Regions from separate parts of the Klebsiella sp. I138 genome, predicted to be linked through region 1. Evidence: predicted binding sites of a transcription regulator. Region 1 holds the regulator's gene; each other region holds the start of a gene.
What was found. Region 1 encodes LexA, which represses DNA repair genes until DNA is damaged. Its sites were predicted from a motif close to TNCTGTATGTACATACAGNA; they were not measured.
Positions count from the first base shown of each region.

Region 2: rmuC (DNA recombination protein RmuC) is a predicted target of LexA. The motif match lies at 1,546-1,565, and genes of this name have one in related genera.
Region 3: dinB (DNA polymerase IV) is a predicted target of LexA. The motif match lies at 2,100-2,119, and genes of this name have one in related genera.

Region 1 is NZ_CP180447.1:3,803,999-3,807,943, reverse strand. Features, by position in the region: gene plsB (glycerol-3-phosphate 1-O-acyltransferase PlsB) at 1-1,150, opposite strand, end outside; gene ACMYSK_RS17785 (diacylglycerol kinase) at 1,280-1,648, shown strand; gene lexA (transcriptional repressor LexA) at 1,850-2,458, shown strand; gene dinF (MATE family efflux transporter DinF) at 2,527-3,843, shown strand.
Region 2 is NZ_CP180447.1:3,911,035-3,914,979, reverse strand. Features, by position in the region: gene ACMYSK_RS18275 (dienelactone hydrolase family protein) at 1-437, opposite strand, end outside; gene udp (uridine phosphorylase) at 708-1,469, shown strand; gene rmuC (DNA recombination protein RmuC) at 1,609-3,057, shown strand; gene ubiE (bifunctional demethylmenaquinone methyltransferase/2-methoxy-6-polyprenyl-1,4-benzoquinol methylase UbiE) at 3,124-3,879, shown strand; gene ubiJ (ubiquinone biosynthesis protein UbiJ) at 3,893-3,945, shown strand, end outside.
Region 3 is NZ_CP180447.1:3,074,224-3,078,168, forward strand. Features, by position in the region: gene pepD (cytosol nonspecific dipeptidase) at 1-528, shown strand, start outside; gene ACMYSK_RS14355 (GNAT family N-acetyltransferase) at 569-1,021, opposite strand; gene dinB (DNA polymerase IV) at 1,027-2,082, opposite strand; gene nqrM ((Na+)-NQR maturation NqrM) at 2,210-2,425, opposite strand; gene nqrF (NADH:ubiquinone reductase (Na(+)-transporting) subunit F) at 2,428-3,651, opposite strand; gene nqrE (NADH:ubiquinone reductase (Na(+)-transporting) subunit E) at 3,663-3,945, opposite strand, start outside.

The DNA.
Region 1 (3,945 bases):
CGAAGTATTCTACGGAGTAACCCCGGCTGAACAACTCGCCGAGATATTCACGGAACACCGTTGAATAGAGCTTATTGCCCTTAAAGGTACGACGAATAAAGAACGCGCCGCCGCGGCGGAAAATCGGGCCTGCTGGCCAGAAGTTCAGGTTGATACCGGCGGCAATATGCGGTGGCACAAGCCCCTGGTGATACAGCACGTAGGAGAGCAGCAGGTAGTCCATATGGCTGCGGTGGCACGGTACGTACACAATCTCGTGCCCTTCATGGGCCAGCTGACGCACGCGTTCGGCGTTATGGACGTTGATCCCCTGATACAGACGGTTCCAGGTAAACCCGAGCACGCGGTCGGTCAGACGAATCATCTCATAGGAGAAGTTTGCGGCGATCTCTTCCATCAGCGCGATGGCGTTTTGCTGCGCCTTCTCATGGGAGATTTTCTTGCTGCGTGCTTCGTCTTCCACCGCGCGCGCGATGGCTTTTGAGGCCAGCAGCTTATTGAACAGGTCCTGACGCGCCGGCAGGCGCGGGCCGACAGCAGCCAGGCGCTGACGAGCGAAGTGCATGCGCGCGACGCGGGCCAGCTTCTGGGCGATAATTTTATCGGTGCCGTGTTCGGTGGCCATTCTGCGCAGGGAAACCGGCGGTGAGAAACGGACAAAACTGTCGCGCCCCAGCCACAGAACGGCGAAGAACTTCTGAATGCCATTCAGCATGCGCAGCGGCGGGTTCACTTCGCCTTTCTCACGCCCTGGCCTACGACCAAACATCACCGACACTGGCACCATTTGCACGTCCAGGTCAGGATGGTTACGGTGCAGATCCAGGTAGTCGTGGAACAGCTTGATCGACTCTTCTTTCGGCGCATAGTAGGTAAAGACGCGCGGCCCGCCGTGGATAAACACGTAGCGCGGCAGCAGCGCGCCGTCGATTTCCAGCGGTTCAAGCGGGTCGGGTAAATCGTGCTCCAGGCACTGGGCGCGCAGAGTCAGCAGGTCCGCCTTCGAGTTATAAGGCAGGACGTACATAATAGGACGCGAGGTATCCAGCCCTAATTCCTGAGCAGGTTCTGCGGGAATAGACTTGCTTTTTACCAGCACCCGTAATGGTAAATTCAGTAATTTATAGTAAATTCGTTGCCAGCCGGACATAAACGATGTGAAGCCTCTGGTTAATCATGCAAATGCGCGGCAAGAATAACAGAAAGCGCGCAAAATTTCCGTTGCCACGCGGCAAACGCGTGCACTCATTGACGTCATTTACATAAAAAGGTTCTTTTGATGGCCAATAATACCACTGGGTTAACCCGAATCATTAAAGCAGCAGGTTATTCCTGGAAAGGGTTCCGTGCGGCATGGATGAATGAGGCCGCATTTCGTCAAGAAGGCGTCGCCGCCATTATTGCCGTCGCGATCGCCTGCTGGCTGGACGTTGACGCCATCACGCGGGTGCTGCTGATAGGCTCGGTCCTGATAGTGATGATAGTCGAAATTCTTAATAGCGCGATTGAAGCGGTCGTAGACCGTATTGGGCCAGAGCACCACGAACTATCAGGTCGGGCGAAGGACATGGGGTCCGCGGCGGTGCTGCTGGCCATTGCGATCGCGCTGATCACCTGGGCAATCCTGCTGTGGGCCCGCTACCATTAACCGAATTTTGCTGTCCCGACCGGCAGGCTCCACGCGCCCGATGGGGTTTGCGGCCTGCCGGTGGCAATAACCCCTGGCACAATGGGTTATCTGATACGCAAAATGGAAAGAATCTCCTGATTTTTGTGTGAAATTTGATTCCAAAATCACCGTTAGCTGTATATACTCACAGCATAACTGTATATACACCCAGGGGGCGGGATGAAAGCGTTAACGACAAGGCAGCAAGAGGTGTTCGATCTCATTCGGGATCACATCAGCCAGACGGGCATGCCGCCAACGCGTGCGGAAATTGCTCAGCGCTTGGGGTTCCGTTCTCCCAACGCGGCGGAAGAACACCTGAAAGCGCTGGCGCGTAAGGGCGCGATCGAGATTATCTCCGGCGCCTCCCGGGGCATCCGTCTGCTTACGGAAGAAGAACCTGGTCTGCCGTTGATTGGCCGCGTCGCAGCCGGTGAGCCGCTGCTGGCTCAGCAGCATATCGAAGGTCACTTCCAGGTCGATCCGGCGATGTTCAAGCCGAATGCCGACTTTTTGCTGCGGGTTAGCGGTATGTCGATGAAAGATATCGGTATTCTTGATGGCGATCTGCTGGCGGTCCATAAAACTCAGGATGTGCGTAACGGCCAGGTTGTCGTGGCGCGTATTGACGAAGAAGTTACCGTAAAACGCCTTAAAAAGCTGGGTAACATCGTCGAACTCCTGCCAGAAAACAGCGAATTTTCACCGATCGTGGTGAATCTGCGCGAGCAAAACTTCACTATCGAAGGGCTGGCCGTTGGCGTTATTCGCAACGGTGAGTGGCTGTAACACCTTCTCCCCGCAGCATCATCTGATGCATGATGCTGCGCAGTCTTCCCCCGGTCAGGCTCTTTCTCATGTTCTTTAACGCCGCTGATAAGGCCCTGTGGCGCCTGGCGCTACCCATGATTTTCTCCAATATCACCGTCCCGCTGCTGGGGTTGGTCGATACCGCCGTAATTGGTCACCTCGATAGCCCGGTTTACCTCGGTGGTGTTGCGGTCGGCGCGACGGCCACCAGTTTTCTCTTCATGCTGCTGCTTTTTCTGCGCATGAGCACCACCGGACTGACGGCACAGGCCTTTGGCGCAAAAGATCCTCTTCGCCTGGCGAGGGCGCTGGTGCAGCCGCTGGGGCTGGCATTAGGGGCCGGCCTGCTGATTGTGCTTTTCAGAACCCCACTTATCGATTTGGCGTTGCATATTGTTGGCGGCAATGAAGCGGTGCTGGAACAGGCCCGGCGCTTTCTCAAAATTCGCTGGCTGAGCGCGCCGGCGTCGCTGGCAAACCTGGTGCTGCTCGGCTGGCTGCTGGGTGTGCAGTACGCCAGGGCGCCGGTGATTCTGCTGATCGTCGGCAATCTGCTGAATATCGTGCTCGACCTGTGGCTGGTGATGGGTCTGCACATGAACGTGCAGGGTGCTGCGCTGGCGACGGTGACCGCCGAATATGTCACCTTTATCATCGGGCTGCTGATGGCAAAACGCGTACTGACGCTGCGCGGGGTGTCATTGGCCATGCTGAAATGCGCCTGGCGCGGGGATGTGCGTCGGCTGCTGGCGTTAAACCGCGATATCATGCTGCGCTCTCTGCTGCTCCAGCTCTGCTTTGGCGCGGTGACCGTCTTTGGCGCTCGCCTCGGCGGCGAGATCGTTGCCGTCAATGCGCTTCTGATGACCATGCTGACCTTCACCGCCTACGCGCTGGATGGTTTTGCCTATGCCGTAGAAGCTCACTCCGGGCAGGCGTACGGCGCGCGTAATGGGAGTCAGCTGCTTGACGTCTGGCGGGCGGCCTGTCGGCAATCGGGAATAGTGGCGCTGGCGTTTGCGGTGACCTATGCCGTTGCGGGGCAGCAGATTATTGCCCTGTTGACCTCGCTGCCGTCGCTCCAGCAGCTTGCCGATCGCTACCTGATCTGGCAGATGGTTCTGCCGGTGATTGGCGTGTGGTGCTATTTGCTGGATGGCATGTTCATCGGTGCGACGCGGGGAGCTGAGATGCGTAACAGCATGGCGATAGCGGCGGCAGGGTTTGCCGTGACGTTGCTGACGCTGCCGGTTCTGGGTAACCACGGGCTTTGGCTGGCGCTGGCGGTCTTTCTTGCACTGCGCGGCCTGTCGCTGGCGGTTATCTGGCGGCGACACTGGCAGCGCGGAACCTGGTTTTCGTAGCGATTTTTAACGTGTAATTGGTTAAAGATTCCGAATAATAAATTCAACCCAGAATTCTTATCTATAGTTAAACCTATGTCCGGCACACGGCGGGCTGTTGAC
Region 2 (3,945 bases), 110 kb from region 1:
AAGCCGGTGATCAGCAGACGATGGGCATCACCTCCGTGACGTGCTGCCCAGCTGGCGACATGGTCAAGATCTGCCAATACCTGAGCATCCGGCACTTTGCTGACCAGCTCCTGGAACAGGGTGGGGATATCGGTATAGTCATTCGGATCGCCCTGACGGAAGTAGAGCTCTGGGGCAATAGCCAGATATCCCTCCTGCGCCAGGCGACGGCAAATGTCGCGGATATGTTCATGGACGCCGAAAATTTCCTGCACAACGATAACGACCGGGAGCGGGCCATCGGCGTTTTTTGGACGAGCGTGATACGCCGGCATGTTCTCCCCCTGAGTGGGGATCGACGTTTCGCCGGTGATAATGCTTTCCTCCGAGGTATGAACGGCGGTAGAAGCGTGGGGCGTGGCTGCAGGCGCAAAGCCAGGTTGCTTAGTTGTGGTCATGGTATTCTCCGTACCCTTATTTTTTATTAGCGCATCGATAACTATAGACGCTATCGACCGGACGTTAACAAAGCACAGTGCCTGAAACAGGCTATCTTTTGTTCAGGCACGGTGAATATAACTTGTTAATGTGATGTTTATCACTTTTTGATGGAAAATCATTGCAATGTTTTTCATTCATGGTGATTGTCATCACAAAATGAAGTCGATGGCTTCTGTAAAGTACCGTTTTGCTTCTGCTGATAATTCGACCCACAGAGGAGTTTTTTTATGTCTAAGTCTGATGTTTTTCATCTCGGCCTCACCAAAAACGATTTACAAGGGGCTACGCTGGCTATCGTCCCTGGCGATCCGGAGCGTGTGGAAAAGATCGCCGCGCTGATGGATAAGCCGGTCAAGCTGGCATCGCATCGCGAATTTACCTCCTGGCGTGCCGAACTGGATGGCAAGTCGGTCATTGTCTGCTCGACCGGTATCGGCGGCCCGTCAACGTCCATTGCCGTTGAAGAACTGGCGCAGCTGGGAATTCGAACTTTCCTGCGTATTGGCACCACCGGTGCTATCCAGCCGCACATCAATGTTGGTGACGTGCTGGTCACCACCGCATCCGTACGCCTCGACGGCGCAAGCCTGCATTTTGCGCCGATGGAATATCCGGCCGTGGCTGACTTTGCCTGCACCACCGCGCTGGTGGAAGCGGCAAAATCGATCGGGGCGACTACCCATATCGGCGTGACCGCATCATCTGACACCTTCTACCCGGGCCAGGAACGCTATGACACCTTCTCCGGTCGCGTAGTCAGCCGTTTTAAAGGCTCCATGGAAGAGTGGCAGTCAATGGGCGTCATGAACTATGAGATGGAATCTGCGACGTTGCTGACCATGTGCGCCAGCCAGGGCCTGCGCGCCGGGATGGTTGCCGGGGTTATCGTCAACCGTACCCAGCAGGAAATTCCAAACGCGGAAACCATGAAGCAAACCGAAAGCCACGCGGTAAAAATCGTTGTGGAAGCCGCTCGTCGCCTGCTGTAGTTTCCCCGTCTTTCGACCCAGGGCCGGATCTTCCGGCCTTTTTTTTTGCGCTGCGCCTCGCAGGAAAACTCTTTTAAACTGGACGTTTGTACAGCACAATTCTATTTTTGTGCCGTAAGTTGTTGCCACAGGGGGTGTTGTGGATATCTCGATTATTATTAGTGCTGTTGTGGCGTTGGCCGTGGGGCTAATCGTGGGCTGGCTGGCGACTAAAGCTCATGCCGACCAAATCCGTGCCGATCTTATCGAAGAGCGCCGTGAACTGGATATCGAACTCAGCGCCGCGCGCCAGCAGCTGGTGCAGGAAGCCCACTGGCGTGATGAATGCGAACTGCTGAATAATGAGCTCCGCAGCCTGCGTGATATCAACACCTCTCTGGAGGCCGATCTCCGCGAAGTCACCACCCGCCTTGAATCTACCCGGATCCACGCGGAGGATAAAATCCGCCAGATGGTGAACAGCGAACAGCGCCTGAGCGAACAGTTTGAAAACCTGGCAAACCGTATTTTCGAACACAGCAACCGACGTGTTGATGAACAGAACCGACAGAGCTTACATGGCCTGCTGACCCCACTGCGTGAACAGCTGGACGGTTTCCGCCGTCAGGTGCAGGACAGCTTTGGCCAGGAGGCGCGCGAGCGGCACACGCTGGCTCATGAGATTCGCAACTTGCAGCAGTTGAATGCCCAGATGGCACAGGAGGCACTGAATCTGACCCGAGCGCTGAAAGGGGATAACAAAACTCAGGGTAACTGGGGCGAAGTGGTGTTAACCCGTGTGCTGGAGGCCTCCGGTTTGCGCGAAGGGTATGAATATCAAACCCAGGTCAGTATCGAAACGGAAGGCCGTTCGCGCATGCAGCCTGATGTGATCGTCCGCTTGCCGCAGGGGAAGGATGTGGTCATTGATGCCAAAATGACGCTGGTTGCCTATGAACGCTATTTTAATGCAGACGATGACTACACCCGCGAGGCGGCACTGCAGGAGCATATCGCCTCGGTGCGTAACCATATCCGCCTGCTTGGTCGCAAGGATTATCAGCAGTTGCCAGGTCTGCGTTCGCTCGACTATGTTCTGATGTTTATTCCCGTGGAGCCGGCGTTCCTGCTGGCCATAGACCGCCAGCCTGAGCTTATCAGCGAGGCGCTGAAGAATAACATCATGCTGGTCAGCCCGACGACGCTGCTGGTGGCGCTGCGAACGATTGCCAACCTCTGGCGCTATGAACATCAAAGCCGCAATGCGCAGAAAATCGCCGAGCGTGCGGGCCGCCTGTACGACAAAATGCGCTTGTTTGTTGATGATATGTCTGCCATCGGGCAGAGCCTGGACAAGGCACAGGATAACTATCGTCAGGCAATGAAAAAGCTTGCCTCTGGACGCGGGAACCTGCTGGTGCAGGCCGAAGCATTCCGCGGTCTTGGTGTTGAAGTGAAGCGCGGGATTAATCCTGATTTAGTCGATCAGGCGATGGCGCAGGATGACGAATATCGTTCTGAAGAAGACGAAAACGCGCTGGAAGATAACGAATTTATGCCCGATTTGGCGCGCGATGAGATGGCCGATGAGCCGTCTCCGCCGCGTTGAACCGTATGGGAAATGCGCTGAATCTGTTACACTCGGCGAACATTTTCTTGATAAGCAGGCATTGAGATGGTTGAGGATTCACAAGAAACGACGCACTTTGGTTTTCAGACGGTAGCCAAAGAGCAGAAGGCGGACATGGTGGCACATGTATTCCATTCTGTGGCCGCAAAATATGATGTTATGAATGATCTGATGTCGTTCGGTATTCATCGTTTGTGGAAGCGTTTCACCATCGATTGCAGCGGCGTACGCCGTGGACAGACCGTTCTGGACCTGGCCGGTGGCACCGGTGACCTGACGGCGAAGTTCTCTCGTCTGGTTGGTGAAACGGGTCGCGTCATGCTCGCCGATATTAACGACTCAATGCTGAAAATGGGGCGTGAAAAGCTGCGCAACATCGGCATCGTCGGCAACGTTGAATACGTTCAGGCTAACGCGGAAGCGCTGCCGTTTGCCGATAACACTTTTGACTGCATCACCATTTCGTTTGGCCTGCGTAACGTTACCGATAAAGAAAAAGCGCTGCGTTCAATGTATCGCGTCCTGAAGCCGGGCGGGCGTCTGCTGGTTCTGGAATTCTCGAAACCGATCATTGAGCCGCTCAGCAAAGCCTATGACGCCTACTCTTTCCACATTCTGCCGCGCGTGGGGGAACTGGTTGCCAAAGACGGTGAAAGCTATCGCTATCTGGCGGAATCTATCCGTATGCATCCGAATCAGGACACCCTGAAGGCCATGATGCAGGATGCCGGTTTTGAAAGCGTCGACTACTACAACCTGACGGCTGGTATCGTTGCGTTGCACCGCGGTTATAAGTTCTGACAGGAGGGATCGTATGCCTTTCAAACCACTGGTTACCGCTGGCATTGAAACCGCCCTCAATACCTT
Region 3 (3,945 bases), 730 kb from region 1:
GCCCTGACGGCGCAATCCCGTGACGGTTTTGTCCGTCTGCTCAACGCCACGCCAAACGGCGTGATTCGTAATTCAGACGTGGCAAAAGGCGTCGTCGAGACATCCCTGAACGTCGGTGTCGTGACCATGACCGACAACAATGTTGAGATCCACTGCCTGATTCGCTCGCTGATCGACAGCGGTAAAGACTATGTGGTCAGCATGCTGGATTCTCTGGGCAAACTGGCGGGGGCGAAAACCCAGGCTAAGGGCGCCTACCCAGGCTGGCAGCCTGATGCCAACTCGCCGGTGATGCATCTGGTGCGTGAAACCTATCAGCGTCTGTTCAACAAGACGCCGAACATCCAGATTATTCACGCCGGTCTGGAATGCGGCCTGTTCAAGAAACCGTACCCGGAAATGGATATGGTCTCCATCGGGCCAACCATTACCGGCCCGCACTCCCCGGATGAGCAGGTTCATATCGAAAGCGTGGGCCAGTACTGGACGCTGCTGACTGAACTGCTGAAAGCGATTCCGGCTAAGTAAGCCACTGCGGTAAAAAGCAGTCCGGATAGCGGCGCAAGCCTTATCCGGGCTGCCTCACCTTCTCCAAACGATAATTAATAAACGTCTCTCCGCGCACCGCTACCCGCTGCTCCGCCACCACCCTGAAACCATGTCGTTCAAAACACGGTTTTGCCGTGATGCTCGCATCAACCGTCAGAGTACCGTGCGGTACCTGCACAAATAGCGTCTTGAGTAGCGCGGTGGCGATACCCCGGCGGCTATACTCCGGTGCGACAAACAGCAAGTCGATATAGCAGTCCACGACGGTAATAAACCCCGCAGGCCGCTGGTCAATGATGGCAACCCACACCTGGGAGTGGGCCATTTTGTGCCGCCAGCGAGCCTCATCCACCTGCGCCCACGCGGCTATCTGCCGGGGTGAATAATCGTGGCTGGCGGTCTCCTGCACCGCTCGCAGAAAGAGTGAGCACAGCGCAGAAAAGTCATCGTCCTGATAGCGTCTTATCTTCAGCATTGTTATAACCCCAGTACCAGCTGCCGTTCCAGTTGGGGATCGAGCAGCGTCACGTGCAACCCTACCAGCCGCACTCCACGGCCGCCTCGTCGCTCATGCCAGGCTTTGTAGGCGGTAGAGATCAAATCCTCTTTATTCAGGCGCGGCCAGACGTGCTCCTGAGTGGTCAGCTGAAAATCATTGAATTTCAACTTAACTCCCTGACGGGCAATCAGCAGATCCGGTTTGACCTTCACCAGCCGTCGCTCCAGCTCCTGATAGAGGTTTTCGATGATGGCCTCACAGTCGGGCCACTCATGAATATCCTCCACCAGCGTCCGTTCAACGCCAACTGATTTACGCTGTCGGGTGTTGTTGATCTCTCGCTCATCAATTCCCTGGCTACGTTCCCACAGGATACGCCCAAATTTGCCAAAGCGGCGAAGCAGCATTGCCAGGTCGCTTTTCTGGACATCTTCGCAGGTGCGCAGCCCCATGCCTTCCAGCTTTGCGGCTGAGACCTTCCCTACCCCGGGGATCTTCGCCAGCGGCAGCGTTTTAACAAACTCTGCGACCTGGTGCGGCGCAATCACAAACTGGCCGTTGGGTTTATTCATATCGGAGGCAATTTTCGCCAGAAATTTGACCGGTGCAATACCGGCGGAAGCGGTCAGCTGGAGTTCGTGATAAATAGTCTGGCGAATCTCTTCGGCCATTAGCGTGGCAGAGCCCTGACAGTGAACGCTATCGCTGACGTCCAGATACGCTTCATCCAAAGACAGCGGTTCAATCAGCGAGGTATAGCGAGAGAAGATTTCCCGGATGTGAGACGAGGCCTCCTTGTAGGCCTCAAAGCGGCCAGGCAACAGAGTCAGATGTGGGCAAAGTTTGAGGGCCATGGCAGTCGGCATTGCGCTCCGTACGCCAAATTTGCGCGCAGGATAGTTGGCCGTGCTGATTACCCCGCGCTGCACCCGGCTACCGCCAATGGCGATGGGGATATCACGCAGCGCCGGATTGTCACGCATCTCGACCGCCGCAAAGAAGCAGTCCATATCGACATGAATGATTTTGCGCATATTCAGCCCTCAATAATTACTGGTTAAGTATACAGTAAAATATCAAGCAATGAGAAGTGCGAGGATTTGGCGTCGAGGAATGTTGCCCGGCGGCGCTACGCTTGCCGGGCCTACAGAAATAACAAGTTCAGAGGATCCGATTTTGCTGGCGCTGCGCCTCGCGAGCCATGCGCTTTTTACGCGCATCGCACGGCTCAGGACAATCGCAAACCTTCTCCAGCCCTAGCGCAGCAATTCCGCCGCAGCTGCCCTGAATGCTTTTACGCTTTATCAGATATCCCAGAGACATTCCCAGAATAACCAGCGCGAAAATGACAAAGGTTGCTACAAACACCGTCAACATCATCACCCCCCAAAGTCATCCAGCATGATGTTGTCATCCTCGACCCCAAGATCTTTCAGCATCTTGATCACCGCCGCATTCATCACCGGCGGCCCGCACATATAGAACTCACAGTCCTCCGGCGCCGGGTGATCGCGCAGGTAGTTTTCATACAGCACGTTGTGAATAAAGCCGGTGTAACCGTTCCAGTTATCTTCCGGCAGCGGATCGGAAAGCGCCACGTGGAAGGTAAAGTTCGGATTTTCACGGGCCAGCAGCTCGAACTCGTCGTCATAGAACATTTCACGCAGCGAACGTGCGCCGTACCAGAAGCTGATTTTGCGCGTGCTGTGCAGGCGCTTAAGCTGATCGAAAATATGCGAACGCATAGGCGCCATACCGGCACCGCCGCCGATAAAGACCATCTCTGCATCGGTATCTTTAGCAAAGAACTCACCAAACGGCCCGGAAATGGTCACCTTATCCCCGGCTTTCAGCGACCAGATATAGGAAGACATGATCCCCGGCGGAGCGTCCGGCACTTTCGGCGGCGGCGTCGCGATGCGCACGTTGAGCATGATAATGCCCTTCTCATCCGGATAGTTAGCCATCGAATAGGCGCGCAGCGTCGGCTCTTTAACGTCGGAAACGTAGCGGAACAGGTTAAACTTATCCCAGTCAGCGCGGTATTCGTCCGGTACGTCGAAATCAGCATAGGCAACTTTGTGCGACGGGCACTCGATCTGAATATAGCCCCCCGCGCGGAACGGGACGGCTTCGCCATCCGGCACGCGGAGCTTTAGCTCTTTAATGAAGGTGGCTTTGTTATCGTTGGAGATAACTTCACACTCCCATTTTTTCACTCCGAAGATCTCTTCCGGCAGCGCGATCTTCATATTTTGTTTCACCGCAACCTGACAGGCCAGCCGGCAGCCCTCTTTCGCCTCACGTTTGGTGATATGGGAAAGTTCGGTCGGCAGAATATCTCCACCACCTTCTTTCACCGTCACCCGGCACTGGCCGCAGGAACCGCCGCCGCCACAGGCTGAGGAGATAAAGATCCCGTTGCTGGACAGTGTATTCAGCAGCTTGTCCCCCGCCGGCGTGCGGATCTGTTTATCCGCTTCATTATTGATTTCAATGATCACATCGCCGGCGTTGACCAGCTTTGAGCGCGCTGCCAGGATCAGGCCAGACAGCACCAGCACGATCAGCGTGAACATGACGACGCCAAGAATAATTTCCATACTTTCCGCCCTTATAGCTGCACACCGGAGAATGACATAAAGCCCAGCGCCATCAGACCCGTGGTAATAAAGGTGATCCCTAACCCGCGCAGACCCGCGGGCACATTTGCGTATTTCATTTTTTCGCGGATGCCCGCCATTGCCACAATCGCCAGCATCCAGCCGATGCCGGATCCGAAGCCATACACGATGGATTCAGGGAAGTTGTAGTCGCGCTGCACCATAAAGGAGACGCCGCCGAAAATCGCACAGTTCACAGCGATCAGCGGCAGGAAGATCCCTAGTGCGTTGTAG